Regions from separate parts of the Isoptericola sp. NPDC055063 genome, predicted to be linked through region 1. Evidence: riboswitches for the same ligand, from Rfam matches in the RefSeq annotation. Region 1 holds a riboswitch; the other holds the start of a gene.

Region 1 (3,392 bases):
GACGTCGCCGCCCCGTCGGCGGGGCCGTCCGGGCTGGTGCGCAGCAGCACGTTGCCGGGGCTGAGGTCGCGGTGCACGAGCTGCGCGGCGTGCACGGCCTCGACCGCCGCCGCGAGCCCGCGCGCGACGGCCAGCACGTCGGCCGGCGACGCGGTCCAGCCCTCGGCGCGCAGCGCGTCGACGCGCTGCGCCAGCGTGCCGCGGTCGGCGTGCTCCAGCACCAGGTACGGCTGCTGCCGGTCGCTCTCGCCGATGTCGTGCACGGCCACGACGTGCGGGCTCGCGACCCGCCGCAGCGCGCGCCCCTCGGCGATGAACCGCTCGCGGATCTCCGGGTTGAGGCTGTGGTTCTCCGCGAGCACCTTGACCACGACGACGTCGTCGAGCCGCTCGTCGACGGCGCGGTGCACGGTGGCGAACGACCCCGCGCCGATCACCTCGCCCACGCGGTAGCGGCCGAGGTGCCGGTCGCCGGTCGGCCCGGCCATCAGGGCACGCCCCCGAGCGCCGCCGCCACGAGGGCGCGGCCCCGGGAGATCTGCGACTTCACGGCGGGGACGCTGCGCCCGAGCCGCTCGGCCACGTCGGCGTACGGCAGGCCCTCGATGTCCCGCAGCGTGACGGGCTCGCGGTAGAGCTCGGGCAGGGCGGCGAGCGCGTCGCGCACCGTGGCGCGGGTGGCCAGCAGCGAGCTCATCCGCTCGGAGGGGCCGACGTCGTCGTCCGGCAGGGTCGTCGTGGCCCGTTGGCGGCGCAGGTGGTCCACCACCCGGTGGCGGACGATGCCGTGCACCCACGTCGTGACGCGCGACCCGCCCGCGAACGACCGGATGGACGTGGCCACGGAGATGAGCACGTCCTGGCTGACGTCGTCGACGGCCGTCTCGTCGAGCAGCGAGCTGCGCACGAACCGCTGCACGACGCCCGACTCGTCCAGCTGCTCCACCAGCAGCTCCGTGGCGAGCGCGGAGCCGGCGGCGGCGCGGTGGCCGAGCAGGTCGAGCGCGTCGGCCGCGGCGTCGCCCGTCGTCGACCGGGCTGCGTCACGGGCTGCGTTACGGGCCGCGTAGGCGTCTCCGGCGTCGACGGCACGACCGAGCCGGTCGAGCGGGCCGTCCGCGGGCGCGCCGGAGGCGGGAACGGTGCGGTCGGGCATGCGGCCACCTTCTCACGCGACCGCATCGTGAGAAGGGCGGCCCCTCCGCTTGACCGTGTCCTGGAGCGCACGCACCATGGGCGGCAGGTCATGAGTGCCAGCGCGAAGCCCCGGCTCGCTGGCCGGCAACCCTCCTCTCGCGGCGGGGTGCCCCGGGTGACGACCTGGCCCCGCGTCGTCCGGCGCGCGGGCAAGCGCGGGGAGTCACCTCCCCGGCACCACCGAGGAGGACCACGCATGACCACTCTCGCCACCGCGCCCGCCCCGGCGCCCATCGCCCCGCCCGTGCACGACGTCGCGCCCGTCCTGCCCGTCGTGGGCGCGGACACGCTCGTCCCGCTCGTGGACGGCCGCCGGGTGCCGTACGCCAACCTCGACGTCGCGGCGTCGGCCCCGGCCCTGCAGGCCGTCGCCGACCGCGTGAACCGCGTCCTGCCGCTGTACGCCAGCGTGCACCGCGGCGCCGGCTACCTGTCGCAGGTCTCCACGGCGCTCTACGAGACCGCCCGTCGCACGATCGGCGCGTTCGTCGGCGCCCGCGACGACGACCTCACGATCGTCACCCGCAACACCACGGACTCGCTCAACCTGCTCGCGGGCTGCGTGCCCGCCGACCCGGTGACGGGCGAGCCCGGCCGCGTCCTCGTGCTCGACATCGAGCACCACGCCAACCTGCTGCCCTGGCAGCGCGTCACGGACGCCACCGTCGTGACGGGCGGGCCGTCCGTGGCCGCCACGCTCGCGGAGATCGAGGAGGAGCTGTCCGCCGGGGTGGCCACCGGCCGCCCGTACGCGCTCCTCGCCCTCACCGGCGCGTCCAACGTCACGGGCGAGGCGCTGCCGGTGGCCGACGTCGTCGCCGCGGCCCACGGGGCGGGTGCGCGGGTCGTGCTCGACGGCGCGCAGCTGGTGCCGCACCGCCGCTTCTCCCTCGCGGACACCGGCGTCGACTACGTCGCCTTCTCCGGGCACAAGACGTACGCCCCGTTCGGCGCGGGCGCCCTGGTCGGGCGGCGCGACTGGCTCGACGCCGGCACGCCCTACCTCGCGGGCGGCGGCGCCGTGCGGCGCGTGCGCACCACGAGCACCGACTGGCACGAGGGCCCCGCCCGGCACGAGGCCGGCTCGCCCAACGTCGTCGGCGCCGTGGCGCTCGCGGCCGCGTGCGAGGAGCTCGCCGCGCTGGACGCGGTGGCGGCCGTCGAGCACGAGGACGCCCTGCGCCGTCGGCTCGTGGAGGGGCTGGGCGCCGTCGACCGCGTCGAGGTCGTGCACGTGTGGGACGACGCCGTCGACCCGGTGGGCGTGGTGACGTTCACCGTCACGGGCTACGACCCGGGCCTGGTCGCCGCGTACCTGTCGGCCGAGCACGGCATCGGCGTGCGCGACGGACGGTTCTGCGCGCACCCGCTGCTCGGGCGGCTCGGGTTCGACGCCGGCGCCGTGCGCGCGTCGGTGGGCCTGGGCACCGCGGGCGAGGAGGTCGAGCGGCTCGTCGCCGCCGTCGGCGCGCTCGTCACCGAGGGCCCGCAGGCGCAGTACGACGTGGTGGACGGTCTGTGGGTCGTGGTCGACGACCCGCGGCCCGTGCCCGACGGCTCCGGTCTCGAGGGGCTGCTCGCCACCGCCGCGCTCGGCGCGGACGAGGCGTTCGGCTGCCTGCCCGACGAGCTCTGACGGGTCCCCCCGGCGCCAGGCCGGGGCCCGGGGACGACGACGGGGTGCCACCGTGCAGGTGGCACCCCGTCGCCCGCAGTCGGTCAGCCCTTGAACGCGTCCTTCGCGTCGTCCCCCGCCTGCTTGAGGTTCGCACTGGCCTGCTGGGCCTTGCCCTCGGCCTCTTTCTTCTCGTCGTCGGTGAGCTTGCCCGCTGCTTCCTTGACCTTGCCCTCGGCCTCCTCGGCGAGGTGCTTGGCCTTGTCTCCCAGTCCCATCGGGGCTCCTTCCGTCGGACGAACGACCTCGGGAATCGAACGTAGGCGGGTGCGGGTGTGCTCGCACGCGGGCGTCTCAGGGTGTGGTCCGGGTCGTCACGCGACCGCGAACGTCACGCAGAGCGCGGCGACGGTGAGGTCCAGGCCGACGCACCACACGGCGAGCGACCGGTGCACGACGACGTCCCGGCGGTAGTGGACCAGGTCCCAGGCGACGTGCGCGGCGAGGGCCAGGGCGGCGACGACGAGCCCGACGCGCGGCGGCATCGCGACCGCGGCGACGGCGACGCCGTAGTAGGCGA
Region 2 (3,392 bases), on a different contig from region 1:
CCCCACCCGCTCACCGCGAGGAGAACCCATCGATGACACTCGACGCGCACGACGTCCGGGAGCTCGCCGCGGGACTCTCATCACCGACCTCCGAATCGCGCGACCTCGCCGCGGAGAAGGTCACCGACTGGCTTGCGGTGGGCATCGACCCCACGCGTGCGGCCGCACTCTCGCGCGCCCTCGAGGTCGCGATCTCCCTGGAGGACGACGAGCGGGCCCTGGAGGCGCAGCTCAACGCCCTGAGCGAGGTCTCCGCGCTCGGCCTCGTGCCCCGGGACGTGCTCGCTCGAGTCATCGCCAGCAGAGCATGGGACGAACGCTGGGCCACCGCCTTCGTCGAGGGTCTGCGGGAGGACCTGGCCGTCGCCCCCGACGACGATCCGTCGAGGACGGCCTGGCACACGGCACGCCCCTCGAGCGCGGCCGACCGCGCGACCGATCGGCCCGCATCCCGGTGACGTCCTCAACCGCTGCCTCGCCGTCGTCATCGGGAGCCACCGCACACCCGCCTGGTCGCTCGGCCCCGCCCGCGAGGCCGCGCACGCCGGGACCTGGGACGCCGTCGTCGCCGCGTCGCTGCCCTCGGCGGCGCGGTTCCGACCCGTCACCGACTCCAGCATCCACTCCTCCTGCGTTTACGAGTCCTCGGACGGCGACGCCCTGTACGTCTCGGCCGTCCTGCCCTGGCTGATGGTCTGGAGCGGCCGGGGGCACCGCTTCCTCGATGCGCCCCCGCCCTGGGTCCGAGGGCTGACCGACGTCGGTATCTCCTTCCTCGACTCCTCCGCGGCCCGGACGCTCAGCCCGTATGCCGACGCGGACGCCGGCCGCCGCCTCACCTGACCTCGAGGTCCTGTTCGAGTGGACCGAGGGATCCGACGGCCCGGACGCGTCGACCCTCGTCGACCCCTGGCACCCCCGACGGACGGCGAGACCAGGGACGCGCGCCGCGACGCTGGCCACCCGAGCCCGCGCGGGGGACGATCGACCCACCGGAGGAGGACGACGTGCGCGCGATGGTGTTCGAGAGGTTCGGCGGCCCGCAGGTGCTGCACCCGGCGGAGGTGCCGGCGCCGCAGCCCGGGCCGGGGCAGGTGCGCGTCCGCGTGGAGGCGGCGGCGGTCAACGGCTGGGACGTGAAGTCCCGCGCCGGGACGACGGGCTCGCCGGAGCCGACCGCACCGGTCGTGCTCGGCCTCGAGGTCGCGGGGGTGGTGGACACGCTCGGCGACGGCGCGACCGGCGTCGCGCCGGGCGACCGGGTGGTGGGCTTCGCCGTCGGCGGCGGCTACGCGGAGCTCGCCCTCACAAGAGTCTTCGCGCGCGTCCCCGATGGCCTCGCCGCGACCGACGCCGTCACGCTCCCCGTGGCGGCGGAAACCGCGACGCGCGTGCTGCGCCTGCTCGGCGCGCGGGCGGGCGAGACGCTGCTGGTGCACGGGGCGTCGGGCGCGGTGGGCGCGCTGGCCACCCAGCTCGCGGTGCGCCGCGGCGCCCGCGTGATCGGGACGGCGTCCGCGCGGAATCAGGACCGCGTCGCCGCGCTCGGCGCGACGCCGACCACGTACGGCGCGGGCCTGGTCGAGCGCGTCCGGTCGCTCGCGCCTGACGGCGTGGACGCCGTCCTCGACACGACGGGCGCGGGCGTCCTGCCCGACTCGATCGCCCTGCGCGGCGGCACCGACCGGATCGTCACGATCGCCGACGACACCGCGGCCGACCTCGGTGTGACGGCCAGCTACAGATCCGAGCGGGACGCGGGCGAGCTCGCCGACGTCGTCGCCGCCCTCGCCCGCGGCGACCTCACCACCACCGTCGGCGCCGTGCTGCCGCTGGCCGACGCGGCCCGCGCGCACGAGCTCGTCGAGTCCGGGCACGCGGGCGGCAAGGTCGTGCTGGTGCCCTGATCAGGGGCGTCACCCCGCCGTCGTCTCATCAGTCGGTCGCGCCTTCGCCCGCATCGCGGATGGTGCGTACGATCGAGGTCCAGCCATCCAGAGCGGCCGAGAGTCCTGGCTCGACGACGCCGCAGCAACCCGTTCTCCGACGGAAGCCTCCCGAGGACGAAGGTGCTCACGCCAGGATCGATGGAGTGACGCATGGTCGCAGAGGCATCCCTTTCGCCCACCCCGGCGCTGCCGGCACGCCCGACGATCTCGTTCGAGCTCATGCCGCCGCGCCGGCCGGACGCCGCCCCCAAGTTCTGGGAGACGGCGCGCCGGCTCGTGGCCGCGCGCCCCGACTTCGTGTCCGTGACGTACGGCGCGGGCGGCGGTGACCGGGCGACCGCACGGCAGGTCGTCGCGACGCTGCTCGAAGGCACGCCCGTCCTGCCCGTGGCCCACCTGACCTGCGTGGGCGCCCACCGCGAGGACGTCTCGGCCGTCATCGACGACTTCCTCGACGCCGGCACCCGCGCCTTCCTCGCCCTGCGGGGCGACCCGCCGAAGGACCAGCCGGACTGGGCGCCGCCCGCCGACGGCGTCGCGTCCTCGATCGAGCTCGTGCAGCTGCTGCGCGAGGTCGAGGCCCGCCGCTGCGCCAGCGACCCGGGAGCGGCGCTGCGCGGCGCCGCCCGCCCGCTGACGATCGCCGTCGCGACGTTCGTCGACGGCAACGTCCAGGCGGGCACCACCCGGGCCCAGGAGGTCCGGCGCCTCAAGGAGAAGCAGGACGCGGGAGCGAGCTTCGCCATCACGCAGCTGTTCTACGAGGCCGACTCCTACACCGACTTCGTCGCCGAGGCCCGCGCGGCCGGGGTGACGATCCCGATCCTCGCCGGGCAGCTGCCCACGACCGAGCCGCGCCGGCTCCGTCGCGTCGAGGAGCTCACCGGCGTCGTCGCGCCCCGGCACCTGCTGGACGCGCTCGACGCCCTGCCGGACCCGGAGGCGCAGCACGCCTACGGGACGGCGCGCGCCGTCGAGCTCGCCCAGCGCGTGCTCGACGCCGGCGCCCCCGGCATCCACGTGTACACGTTCAACAAGTACCGTCCCGCTCTGGACCTGCTCGAGGGTGTGCACCTCGGCGGACCGGCGCCCTCCGACGACCCGTCGGACGGCGCGGACCTGGCCAGAAGGCCGTGGGTACCGAGCATCCCGACCCAGGCTCCCGCCGTCTGACACGCGGAGCCCGACCTCAGGAGTGCTCATGTCCACCACATCGACCAGCCCCACCCCCGCCGCGGCGTTTCCCGGCGGCACGATCCTCGGCTACCCACGCATCGGGCGCCGTCGCGAGCTCAAGAAGGCCGTCGAGTCGTTCTGGGCCGGGCGCACCGACGCCGTCGACCTGGAGGTCGCAGCCGGCGCGCTGCGCCGCGAGACGGCGCGCCGCCTCGTCGGCCTCGGCCTGAACGCCGACGACGGCTCCGTCCCCGGCGCGTTCTCCTT

The links. Region 1 has a riboswitch for S-adenosylmethionine ahead of ACWF41_RS07105 (aminotransferase class V-fold PLP-dependent enzyme). Riboswitches for the same ligand answer to the same signal wherever they lie in the genome.
Region 2: linked by a shared signal. The riboswitch ahead of ACWF41_RS20705 (methylenetetrahydrofolate reductase) and the one ahead of ACWF41_RS07105 (aminotransferase class V-fold PLP-dependent enzyme) in region 1 are both predicted to bind S-adenosylmethionine.

The regions. Positions count from the first base shown of each region.
Region 1 covers NZ_JBSGUW010000004.1:304,995-308,386, reverse strand. The annotation lists gene ACWF41_RS07115 (protein kinase domain-containing protein) at 1-488, opposite strand, end outside; gene ACWF41_RS07110 (RNA polymerase sigma factor) at 488-1,156, opposite strand; SAM riboswitch class IV at 1,243-1,359, shown strand; gene ACWF41_RS07105 (aminotransferase class V-fold PLP-dependent enzyme) at 1,394-2,833, shown strand; gene ACWF41_RS07100 (CsbD family protein) at 2,917-3,090, opposite strand; gene ACWF41_RS07095 (hypothetical protein) at 3,187-3,392, opposite strand, start outside.
Region 2 covers NZ_JBSGUW010000022.1:3,010-6,401, forward strand. The annotation lists gene ACWF41_RS20695 (hypothetical protein) at 33-458, shown strand; gene ACWF41_RS20700 (NADP-dependent oxidoreductase) at 1,017-1,907, shown strand; SAM riboswitch class I at 1,988-2,094, shown strand; gene ACWF41_RS20705 (methylenetetrahydrofolate reductase) at 2,100-3,122, shown strand; gene metE (5-methyltetrahydropteroyltriglutamate--homocysteine S-methyltransferase) at 3,151-3,392, shown strand, end outside.